Regions from separate parts of the Streptomyces profundus genome, predicted to be linked through region 1. Evidence: riboswitches for the same ligand, from Rfam matches in the RefSeq annotation. Region 1 holds a riboswitch; the other holds the start of a gene.

Evidence for each region. A riboswitch is a leader RNA that binds a small molecule or an ion and turns the genes downstream of it on or off. The one in region 1 is predicted to bind glycine.
Region 2: linked by a shared signal. The riboswitch ahead of gcvP (aminomethyl-transferring glycine dehydrogenase) and the one ahead of gcvT (glycine cleavage system aminomethyltransferase GcvT) in region 1 are both predicted to bind glycine.

What each region holds. Positions count from the first base shown of each region.
Region 1 covers NZ_CP082362.1:5,369,102-5,374,984, forward strand. The annotation lists gene K4G22_RS23700 (L-serine ammonia-lyase) at 1-630, opposite strand, end outside; gene gcvH (glycine cleavage system protein GcvH) at 638-1,024, opposite strand; gene gcvT (glycine cleavage system aminomethyltransferase GcvT) at 1,104-2,222, opposite strand; glycine riboswitch at 2,279-2,383, opposite strand; glycine riboswitch at 2,384-2,479, opposite strand; gene K4G22_RS23715 (enhanced serine sensitivity protein SseB) at 2,658-3,425, shown strand; gene K4G22_RS23720 (enhanced serine sensitivity protein SseB C-terminal domain-containing protein) at 3,548-4,321, shown strand; gene K4G22_RS23725 (Dps family protein) at 4,404-4,877, shown strand; gene K4G22_RS32030 (peptidoglycan recognition protein family protein) at 5,069-5,883, shown strand, end outside.
Region 2 covers NZ_CP082362.1:126,704-132,586, forward strand. The annotation lists gene K4G22_RS00610 (glutamate-cysteine ligase family protein) at 1-144, opposite strand, end outside; gene K4G22_RS00615 (hypothetical protein) at 417-986, shown strand; gene gcvP (aminomethyl-transferring glycine dehydrogenase) at 1,048-3,939, opposite strand; glycine riboswitch at 4,120-4,218, opposite strand; gene K4G22_RS00625 (PRC-barrel domain-containing protein) at 4,356-4,742, shown strand; gene K4G22_RS00630 (DNA polymerase IV) at 4,649-5,883, opposite strand, start outside.

The DNA of each region.
Region 1 (5,883 bases):
GCCGCGCCACAGCGCCTCGTTGCGCAGCATCAGCGCCGAGACGGAGAGGCCGGTGGCGCGGGTCAGCGCCAGCAGCTCGGCGCCGGTGCGGAACGGATGGCGCGGCTGCCGGTCGTCGACCCGGATCCTGGCCGTGCCGTCGGCGTCCTCCTCGACGACGAAGCCGCCGCCGACCGAGTAGTACGTCCCGGTCAGCAGCGGGTGGCCGTCGGCGTCCGAGGCGCGGAAGACCATGCCGTTGGCGTGCGCGGGCAGCGAACGCCTGCGGTACAGCACCAGATCGGTGTCCGGGTCGAACCCGATCGGATGCGCCTCGCCGAGGTCGGTGGCCAGCAGGCGCAGCCGGCGGCTGCTCCGCACCCGGTCGACCTCGGCCTCGGCCGCCGCGACATCGACGGTCTCCGGGGCGTGGCCCTCAAGCCCGAGCAGCACGGCCTTGGGCGAGCCGTGCCCGTGGCCGGTCGCGCCCAGCGAGCCGTACAGCTCGACGCGCACGGCGGCGGTGGCGGCCAGCGCGCCCTCGTCCTTGAGCCGGCGGGCGAACATCAGCGCCGCGCGCATCGGCCCCACGGTGTGCGAGCTGGACGGGCCGATGCCGACGCTGAACAGGTCGAAGGCGGAGAGAGCCACGGCCGGCTCACTGCTCGGTGAAGGCGGCGTACTCGTCCGCCGACATCAGCTCGGCCGGCGCGTCAGACGCGCTGTCGATACGCACCCTGAAGAGCCAACCGGCCTCGAAGGGCGCGGAGTTGACCAGCGCCGGATCGTCGACTACGGCCTGGTTGACCTCGGTGATCTCGCCGTTGACCGGGGCGTAGAGGTCGCTGACCGACTTGGTGGACTCCAGCTCGCCGCAGGAGTCGCCGGCGGTGACGGTGTCGCCGACCTCGGGGAGCTGGACGTAGACCACATCGCCGAGCGCGGTGGCCGCGAACTCCGTGATGCCCACCGTGGCGACGCCGTCGGCCGACTCCGACAGCCACTCGTGTTCCTTGCTGTAGCGCAGGTGCTGGGGGTTGCTCATGACAGCTGATTCTCCTGGATGGGGTTCATCGTGGTCGGTCGTCGAGGTTCGGCGCGGCGTGCGCCGGAGGGTGTGCGGGTCAGCGCTGCCGGGTGTAGAACGGCAGCGCGATCACCTCGTGCGGCGCCGCCGTGCCCCTGATGTCGACGGCGACGCCCGCCGTTCCCGGCTCGGCGTGCGTGGCGTCGACATAGGCGATGGCGACGGGGCGGCCCAGCGTGGGCGAGGGCGCGCCCGAGGTGACCTCGCCGATGACGGCGCCCGTCGCGTCCACCACCGGATACCCGGCGCGCGGGACCCGGCGCTCGGCGGCCACCAGGCCGACCAGCACCCGCGGAGGGGCGCTCGCGGCGCGCTCGGCGGCGCGTTCCAGAGCCGCGCGCCCCACGAAGTCGCCCGGCTTCTCGAACTTCACCACCCGGCCGAGCCCCGCGTCGAACGGCGTGGTCCGCTCGGTGAGTTCGTGCCCGTAGAGCGGCATCCCCGCCTCCAGGCGCAGCGTGTCCCGGCAGGCGAGACCGCACGGCACCAGACCGTCGGCGGCCCCCGCCGCCGTGAGCGCCGCCCAGAGCGCCTCGGCGTCGGCCGGGGCCACGAACAGCTCGAACCCGTCCTCGCCCGTGTACCCCGTCCGGGCGATCAGGGCCGGCTTCCCCGCCACCGTCCCCGGCAGTCCGGCGTAGTAGCGCAGCCCCGCCAGGTCGGCGTCCGTCAGCTCGGCCAGCACCCCGGCGGCGGCCGGGCCCTGGACGGCCAGCAGCGCGTACGCGTCGCGGTCGTCGCGGACCTCGGCGGCGAAGCCGGCGGCGCGCTCGCTCAGCGCGGTCAGCACCCGCTCGGCGTTCCCCGCGTTGGCCACCACCAGGAACTCGGCCTCGGCCAGTCGGTAGACGATCAGATCGTCCAGGATGCCGCCGTCCTCGGCACAGATCATGGTGTACCTGGCGCGGCCGACCCGCAGCGCGGAGAGCCGCCCCACCAGCGCGAAGTCCAGCAGCGCGCCCGCCTCCTCGCCCAGCACGGCGATCTCGCCCATATGGGAGAGGTCGAAGAGGCCGGCCGCCGTGCGCACCGCCTCGTGCTCGGCGCGCTCGCTGCCGTAGCGCAGCGGCATCGACCAGCCGGCGAAGTCCGTCATGGTGGCACCGAGCGCGCGGTGCACGGCGTCCAGGGCGGTGACGCGAGGGGAGTCGGACATGGGGCTTGCTCCAGGGGGTACGGGCGACGGGCGACACGCGGACGCGCGCGCCTTGGCCCTCCCCCTCTGTCATCGGCACCTGAGAGGTTCGCCGCGCCCTGCCGGACGGCGGCTTGCACCGTGGGTGGGGCCGGCGAAACCGGCCCGCTTTTCAGATCTGCCTCCCGCGCGCGGTAACGGGGCCTGAGAGATTCAAGGGAGGACTTGCTCCTTCGGCGCCCCGGAGCGAAAACCGGGGACTCTCCCGCGCGTGGTCAAACGGCCGATATGTACTTGTGGCTGAACGGTGTTGCTCCGCGGTTGCGGCCCGGCCATCATCGCACGGATGCCGGCGGGGGCAAGAGCCGAACACCGTTAGGGTTCGCTTCGACCCGGGGCCCTTCCGGGGCCGGGGAACACCGAGGGCCAGGAACGACGAGGGAGTGGAAAGAGCGGATGAGCGAGCACAGGGCGGGTCCCGGATTCGGCGGCGGCTGGCCGAGCAACGAGCTGGAGGAGACGTTGGCCGCCTCGCTCGGCGTGCCGGACGCGGCCCCGAAGCTCCTCCGAGTGCTCTCCCGCAGCGCCGTCTGGGTGCCGCTGCCCGAGGGCGGCGGCCGGGAGAGCAAGACGCTCGACCTGCCCACCATCGACCTCGCCGGCGGGGTGTTCGTGCCGGTCTTCAGCTCCGCCGAGCAGCTGCACCTCGGCGGCGCCTCCCATCTGCCGTTCACGGTCGCGCCGGCCTGGGAGTTCGCCCGCGGGCTGCCGCCCCAGGTGGGGATAGCCGTGAACCCCGGCGGGACGGTCGGCATCCCGGTGCCGCCGCTCGCCGTCGCCGAGCTGTGCCGTGTGACCCCGGGGGAGCGCACGCCAGGCGTGCCCTCCGGCGCGCGGATGCGGCTGTTCCAGCCGGACTGGCAGGACGATCCGGTCGCCTTCCTGACCGCCGCGGCCGAGGAGCTCGCGGCGCTTCCACCGGTGCGCACCGCGCGACGCGGCCTGGCGAGCGCCGAGGGCGCCGCCCCCTCGCTCTTCGTCGGCGTGGAGCTCGACGGCCTCGACGACGCCGTCCACACCGCGGTCAACGAGGCGCTGGGCCGGGCCCTGGCCCGCAGCCCGGCCGCCTGGCCGGTCCAGCTCGTCCTGTTGGACGCCGCCCAGGACCCGGTGGTGGACTGGCTGCGCGAGTGTGTGGCGCCGTTCTACTCGCGTGGCGCCTGAGCACGGGGCACCTTGTCAGCCGGAGGACGGGCTCGCAAGCTGCTTGCGAGACGGATTCGCGGGACGGGTCCTGTGAAGGCTGACGACCGAGCTGTGCCGCAGCGCGAGGAGGACGGGCCCAGGTGAGTGCGGGACAGGGCGTCGAGGAGCTGCTCCCCCAGGTGACGGCGGACCGGTTGGACACCTACGAGGCACTGCTGGGCGCGCTGGCCGGCGGCGAGGTCTGGATGCTGCTGTGGCAGGGCGCGCCCGGCGCGCCCGACGCCCACTACGGCGGCGTCGAGGTCGCCGGCCACGGCTACGCGCCCTGTGTGACCTCGGCCGCGCAGCTCGCCGCCAGCGGCTGGACCCGGGAGCACGAGGTGGTGCCGGGGCGCGATATCGCCGCCGCGCTCTACCCGGAGCACTGGGGGCTGTGGCTCAACCCGCACGCGCCGGGCGGCGGCCTCGGCATCCCCTGGCTCGATCTGCGACGGATCGCCGGCGGCCTCGACCGGCTGCCGGCGGGACCGCTGCTGATCAGCGAGCCCAGCGTCGACGTGGACCGTTTCTACACGCGCCTTGTCGCGCTCGCCCGGCGCACGCCCGTGCTACGCGCCCTGTGGCGCGCCTGGGTGCGCCCCGCGCTCGGGGCCTCCTATCTGGCCATCGGCCTGGATGTGGACGGCCGGCCGTCGGACGGCGCCGACACCGTGCGCGCCATGATGCGCGACGCGGTGGTCGAGGTGCCCGACGGGCTGACGGTCGGCACGGTGGCGATGGCCGACGGCTACGATCCGGTCGCCATGTGGCTGCGCGCCAACACCCGCCCGTTCTACGACAGGGACGCGCCGGGCGCGCCGTATCCGCCCGACCCCGCCGGGGGCGGTTCGGGGTACGGCTACCCGGGGGCCTGAGCGTCGCCCACCGCGTAGGCCGGGCGGCGACGGGGTACTCGGGGCGGGCACGTGAGGACCGGGCCGAGAGGAGCCACGAGGCATGAGCACCGTCAAGAGCACCCTGCCGGACGCCACGCTCAAGGTGGTGGGCGAGGCGCTGCGCGGCGCGCTGGTCGACCTGATCGACCTGTCGCTGGTCGCCAAGCAGACCCACTGGAACATCATCGGACCGCGCTTCCGCTCCGTCCATCTCCAGCTGGACGACGTGGTCTCCACCGCCCGCGCCCACTCGGACACGGTCGCCGAACGCTCCGCCACCCTCGGCGTGCCCCCGGACGGCCGCGCCGCCACCGTGGCCGCCGGCACGGGGATCAGCGACCCGCCCGAGGGCTGGCAGCGGGACGACGCGGCGGTCCGGTTCATGGTGGACGCCCTGGGCGCGGTGATCGTCCGGATGCGGGAGCGGCTGGACGAGGTCGGCCCCGTGGACTCGGTCAGCGAGGACGTGCTGATCCAGATCACCAAGGACCTGGAGAAGCACCACTGGATGTTCCAGGCGGAGAACGCCGGCTGACCCGCCGCGACCCCGATCGGCGGAGGGGGGGAACAGCCGCCGGACGCCGTTCCGCCGCGACCGTTGACGCGACCTCTGACGCGGCCGTTGAACGGCGGGATCGGCGCGCCGGGAAATTCACGTCGCCGCGTATGTCGCCGACAAGCGGGCATATCATCAAGGACAGTTGACGAATTCCGGGGGGTTAACGCATGGCCACTCCGCTCTCCGCCGACAAGGTTGTGAAGGCGCTCAAGGACGAGGGCGTGAAAATCGTCGAACACAAGAATTGGCGTACACACAATCGAAATAGCGCCGGAGCCTGGGGGCCCGTGCACGGTGTGATGGTCCATCACACGGTCACCTCGGGCACCGCCAGCTCCGTCGATCTCTGCTACAACGGGCACTCCTCCCTGCCGGGGCCGCTCTGTCACGGCGTCATCGCCAAGGACGGCACGGTCTATCTGGTCGGGCACGGCCGGGCGAACCACGCCGGCAGCGGCGACCGCGCCGTGCTGGACGCGGTGATCGCCGAAGGCAAACTGCCCCCCGACCAGAAGGCCGACACCGACGGGAACAAGCACTTCTACGGATTCGAGTGCGTCAACCTCGGTGACAACAAGGACCCTTGGCCGGCCGAGCAGGTGGAGGCGATCGTCCGGGCCTCGGCCGCGCTGCTGCGCGCACACGGCTGGGGAAAGTCCGGGGACACCTCCGTGATCGGCCATCTGGAATGGCAGCCGGGGAAAATCGACCCGCGCGGTCCCGGCGTCTCCATGGGCGATATCCGCAAGCGGGTCAGCGAACGCCTCAAGCACCCAGCCGACTGGAGCCCCGGCGGCTCCAACCCGCCCCACGAGGAGGATGACGTGCCCAAGCGGACCCTGTACGGCACCACGGGCGACTACACCCAAACCCTGCGGCCGGGCTCCTGGACCACCCTGAAGTTCGACCGCAAGTACGGCGGCAAGGGGTGGGAGACCAAGACGCCCGAGCCGTCCGTCGCCTTCGGTGCCTGCTACTACTC
Region 2 (5,883 bases), 5.2 Mb from region 1:
CTCCACCCCGACCCGGTCTCTCGGCCCGTGGAAGCGCTCCTCGCGCAACAACGTCCCCAGGGCGTCGAGACAGCTGAGCAATCTCTCCCTGAAGCGCCCTCGGGCCGTCAGATCGAACCGGTCGGCCGCGACCTTCTCCCCCATGGGAGCACCTCCTCCGTCGAGCGATGCGCCCGGGATCCTGCCCACGTCACGCCCGAGGTAACACCAGGCCGCCAACACGTCCCGCACGGTTACGGCATATTCCAGCGGCATAAAACAGGGCGCTACGCCCCTTTTGGCGGCTTAATTTACCCTTGCTGAAACACCCCGGTATGGCTAGTGGAAACACAGCACAAACAAGCCTCGTATAAAATCGGGAGCACGGCGTGTCTCCTATCAGAGGCGACCTACTCCAAAGCGAGAGGCGACCCATCATGCCCCTGCGTAACCCCCAGGCTCCCGAGGCCGTGGCGACCACCATCCGCACCGCTCTGCGTTCGGCCACCGTACCGGCCCCGAGAAACCTCCGCTTCGACCGAGGCGAGTTGCTGCCCACGCTCCCGCTCCCCGTCCACCGGCTGGAGCGGCTGACCGTCCCGACGGAGCCGCCGTCGGCGCGGCTGACCGGCTGGCGCTATCTGCTGGCGCGGGACGGCGGCTCCGTGGGCACGGCCGAATGCGAGGTCACACCCGAGGGTTGGGCCTTCTCGCACTTCGGCGAGGGCCCCTACATCGCCTCCACGGAGCGCGCGCTGCGGCTGGCCGAGGAGCAGCCTCTGGCCTACCAGCCCCGGCTGCTCTCGGTGCCGGAGCTGTACATGCTCACCCTCTGGCTCCATCCCGACCCGGACGCGGACCCGGCCACGGGCAGCCCCGCGCCGAGCGACCCGCTGATCCCGCTCGCGCCGGCGCCGCCGGGTATCGCCGCGGAGCGCCTGATCACCGTGGACGCGCTGGTGTCGCTGGTGGCCAACCGGCTCGCCCCCCTGGGCCTCGCCAGCTGACCGGGCCAGGAGGTTCCGCCGGCGCCGGACGCGCTGAACGCGCGCCCGGCGCCGGACGGCGCTAGTCGGCGTACTCCTCGATGGGCGGGCAGGAGCAGACCAGGTTGCGGTCGCCGAAGGCTCCGTCGATGCGCCGCACCGGGGGCCAGTACTTCGCGTCCCTGGTGGCCTCGACGGGATAGGCCGCCGTGCGCCTCGGGTAGGGGTGCGGCCAGTCGCCGGTCAACTGCTCGGCGGTGTGCGGGGCGTTGACCAACGGGTTGTCGTCCGCCGGCCACTCCCCCGCTGCGACACGGTCGATCTCCGCACGAATGGCGATCATCGCCTCGCAGAACCGGTCGAGTTCGGCCAGGTCCTCGCTCTCGGTGGGCTCGATCATCAGCGTGCCGGCGACCGGGAAGGACATCGTCGGGGCGTGGAAGCCGTAGTCGACCAGCCGCTTGGCCACATCGTCGATGGTGACGCCGGTCGCCTTCGTCAACGGCCGCACGTCGATCACGCACTCGTGCGCCACCAGCCCGCCGGGGCCGGTGTAGAGCACCGGGTAGTGCGGTTCGAGGCGCTTTGCCAGGTAGTTGGCGCTGAGCACCGCGACCTGCGTGGCGCGCCGCAGCCCGGCCGCGCCCATCAGCCGGACGTAGGCCCAGGAGATCGGCAGGATCCCGGCCGAGCCCCAGGGCGCGGCCGAGACGGGCCCGCTCCCCGCCGGGCCCGCGTCCGGCTGCGCCGGGTGGCCCGGCAGATACGGCGCCAGATGCGCCCGGACGGCGACCGGGCCGACGCCGGGGCCACCGCCGCCGTGCGGGATGCAGAAGGTCTTGTGCAGGTTGAGGTGCGACACGTCCGCGCCGAAGCGCCCCGGCTTGGCCAGCCCCACCAGCGCGTTGAGGTTGGCGCCGTCCACATAGACCTGCCCGCCGGCGTCGTGCACCGCGGCGCAGATATCGGTGATCCGCTCCTCGAACACCCCGTGAGTGGACGGGTAGGTGACCATCAGCACCGCCAACTCGTCGCGGTGACGGTCGATCTTGGCCCGCAGGTCGGCGACGTCCACGTCACCGCTCTCGCTGGTGGCGACCACCACCACCCGCATCCCGGCGAGCACCGCGCTGGCGGCGTTGGTGCCGTGCGCGGAGGACGGGATCAGGCAGACCGTCCGCTGCGGCTGACCGTTCGCGCGGTGGTGCGCGCGGACGGCCAACAGCCCGGCCAACTCGCCCTGCGAGCCGGCGTTGGGCTGGAGCGAGACGGCGTCATAGCCGGTGATCTCCGCGAGCCGGGCCTCCAGTTCGCGGATCAGCGCCAGATAGCCACCGGCCTGGTCGATGGGGGCGAAGGGATGCAGCCCGGCGAACTCCGGCCAGGTGACCGGCGCCATCTCCACCGTGGCGTTGAGCTTCATCGTGCAGGAACCCAGCGGGATCATGCCCCGGTCCAACGCGTAGTCACGGTCGGCCAGCCGGCGCAGATAGCGCAGCATCGCGGTCTCGGAGCGGTGCTGGTGGAAGACCGGGTGTTCGAGATACCCGTCCTGCCGGGCCAGTTCGGCCGGCAGCGCCTCGGGGACGCGCGCGTCCAGCTCCGGAATGTCCGCCTCGTCGCCGGGGACGCCGAACGCCGCCCAGACGACGGCCAGTTGCGCGCGCGTGGTGGTCTCGTCACAGGCGATGCCGACCCGGTCGGCGTCGATCTGGCGCAGGTTGACGCCCGCCTCGCACGCGGCGGCGACCACCGCGCCGGCACGTCCAGGCACCGTGGCGGTGACGGTGTCGAAGAACGACGCGTGCGCCACCGCCACGCCGCCCTCGCGCAGCCCGGCGGCGAGCAGCGCCGCGTAGCGGTGGGTGCGGCGGGCGATCGCGGCCAGCCCCTCGGGGCCGTGGTAGACGGCGTAGAGGCCGGCCATCACGGCGAGCAGGACCTGGGCGGTGCAGATGTTGCTGGTGGCCTTCTCCCGGCGGATGTGCTGCTCCCTGGTCTGGAGCGCCAGCCGGTAGGCGGGCTTGCCGGCCGCGTCCTTGGAGACGCCGACCAGACGCCCCGGCAGGTTGCGTGCGTAGCGCTCGCGCACGGCCATGAACCCGGCGTGCGGGCCGCCGAAGGCCATTGGCACGCCGAAGCGCTGGCTGGAGCCGACCGCGATGTCGGCGCCCAGCGAACCCGGCGAGGCCAACAGGGTGAGGGCCAGCAGATCGGCGGCGACGGTGACCACCGCGCCCAGCGCGTGCGCCTCCTCGATGACCGGGCGCGGGTCGCGCACGGCGCCCGAGGCGCCCGGGTACTGCAACAGCACGCCGAACACGCCGCGCTCGGCGGCCTCCTCGGGGATGCCGTCGCCCAGATCGGCCACCAGCACCTCGACGCCCGTCGGCTCGGCCCGGGTCCGCACCACCTCGATGGTCTGCGGCAGGCAGTCGGCGTCCACCAGGAACAGCCCGTCCCTCACCTTGCCCACCCGGCGGGAGAGCGCCATCGCCTCGGCCGCGGCCGTGCCCTCGTCGAGCAGCGAGGCCCCGGCCGTCGGCAGCCCGGTCAGATCGGCCACCACCGTCTGGAAGTTCAGCAGCGCCTCAAGGCGCCCCTGGGAGATCTCCGGCTGGTAGGGCGTGTACGCGGTGTACCAGGCCGGGTTCTCCAGCACGTTGCGCTGGATGACCGGCGGGGTGAAGGTGCCGTGGTAGCCGAGGCCGATCATGGAGTGCAGCACGGTGTTGCGGGACGCCAGCTCCCGCAGTTCGGCCAGCACCGCCGCCTCGTCGCGGGCGTCGGGCAGCCGCAGCGCCTCGGTGCTGGCGATGGCCTCCGGGACGGCGGCGGCGGTGAGTTCGTCCAACGAGCCGAACCCCACCTGGGCCAGCATCTTCGCCTCGGCTGCCCCGTCGGGGCCGATATGGCGGTCGGCGAACGGGATGCCCTGTTCCAGGGCGGTCAACGACGTCGGGTGCGCGGTCATCTGTGGAGGCTCCTTGTGGCCGTGGGCGACCTACGGGGCGCCAGGCGGCGGTGCCTGACTGCCTCCCCCTCTGTCATACGACCTGAGAGCTTCGCCCCGCGCCACCGCGCCCGGGCTTGCACCGTCGGTGAGGACACCCGCGCGGCGACGCCGCGCACGCGTCCTGCTTTCCAGAGTGGTTTCGCCCGCGCGGTACGGGTGCCTGAGAGATTCCGGGGAGGATTTGCTCCTTCGGCGCCCGCCGCCCGAGAGGCGGCAGGACTCTCCCGCGCGAGGTTGCCAACCGCCTTCGAGACTACCAGCGGCCGACCCGGCCGCTAAGGGGTGGCCGTCGACTGGCCGGGCACCGGTTTGTGCCCTTGGGTAGAAGCTACAGAGGGCTTGTGCAGCGTCCCGGGCGACCAGCAGGAGGAACCGTGCGAACCGATATCGATCCACGCAGTCTGATCGGCCGCAAGGCGCTGGACCGCCACGGCGACAAGATCGGCACCGTGGACGAGGTGTATCTGGACGACGCGACCGGCGTCCCCGAGTGGGCCGCGGTGCGCACCGGGCTCTTCACCCGGGACGCCTTCGTGCCGCTGGAGCCCAGCGAGCTGGTCGGCAACGCGCTCCGGGTGCCGTTCGACCGGGCCCTGATCCGCCGCGCCCCGGATCTGGGCGTGGGCCGTCATCTCTCGCCCGAGCAGGAGCTCCAGCTCTACCGCCACTACGGGCTCGACCTGCCCGAGGAGGCCGCCGGAAGGCCCCCGGGGGACGGCGACTTCGGCCGGCTGGCCGGCTCGGAGGACGCGGAGAGCTGACCGGCCGCCACCTCGGGCACCAGCGGCAGCGGCGTCCCTCGCCGCAGCTCCGCGTCGTCCACGGCGAAGGTGCGCACCCGACCGGGACGGGTGTCGTCGGGGCGCTCGAAGCGGACGGTGACACGGCCGACGCCGCTGCCCTGCACCCAGCCGGGGCCGAACCGCTCGTGCGCGACATCGAGGCCGGGCAGCCAACGCCGGTCGGGCTCCTCGCCGGCCGGCGCCGAGGGGCTCCGGTCGACGACCGAGGCGTCCCCCGGGGTGGGGGGCGGGGCCGGCTCCGCCAGACGGGCGTCCCTCGCGCTCTGGGCGCTCTGGGCGAAGAGGTCCTCCTGGGTGAAGTCGGCCAATCCGCTGACGCCGACTCCCAGCAGCCTGACCCCCTCGGTGGTGTCGACGCTCTCCAGCAGCCGCTCGGCCGCCTCCTTCACCACCGCGGGGTCGTCCGTGGGGCCGCGCAGCGTCTCGGAGCGGGTCAGCGTGCTGAAGTCGTAGCGCCGGACCTTGAGCACCACCGTGCGGCCGGAGCGCCCCGCGGCCCGCAGCCGCCCCACACAGCGCTCGGCGAGGCGGCTCACCTCGAACCTGATCCGGGCCCGGTCCGTCACATCCACCTCGAAGGTGTCCTCGACCGAGACGGACTTCGTGTCCCGCTCCGCCACCACCGGGCGGTCGTCGACCCCCAGCGCCATCCGGAAGAGACCGCCGCCGTGGGCCTTCCCCAGCAGCCGCAGCAGCTCCGCCTCGCCGGCCTCGACCGTCTCCTCGATGGTGTGGATCCCGGCCCGGCGCAGCACCTCGGCGGTGGCCGGGCCGACGCCGGGCAGGGTGCGCACCGGCAGCGGGGCCAGCAGCTCGCGCTCCGTGCCCGGCTCGATCAGCACCAGCCCGTCGGGCTTGGCGCGCTCCGAGGCGATCTTGGCCAGCATCTTGGCGCCGGCGAGACCGACCGAGCCGGTGACCCCCGTGACGGCGGCGATCTCGGCGCGCAGCCGCTCCCCGACGGCCAGCGCCTCGGCGGCGGTGGCCGCGCTGGCCCCGGCGGCCAGATCGACGAACGCCTCGTCCAGGCTGAGCGGTTCGACCAGCGGGGAGAGCCGGGCCAGCAGCCCCATCACCCGGTCGCTGACCGCGCGATAGA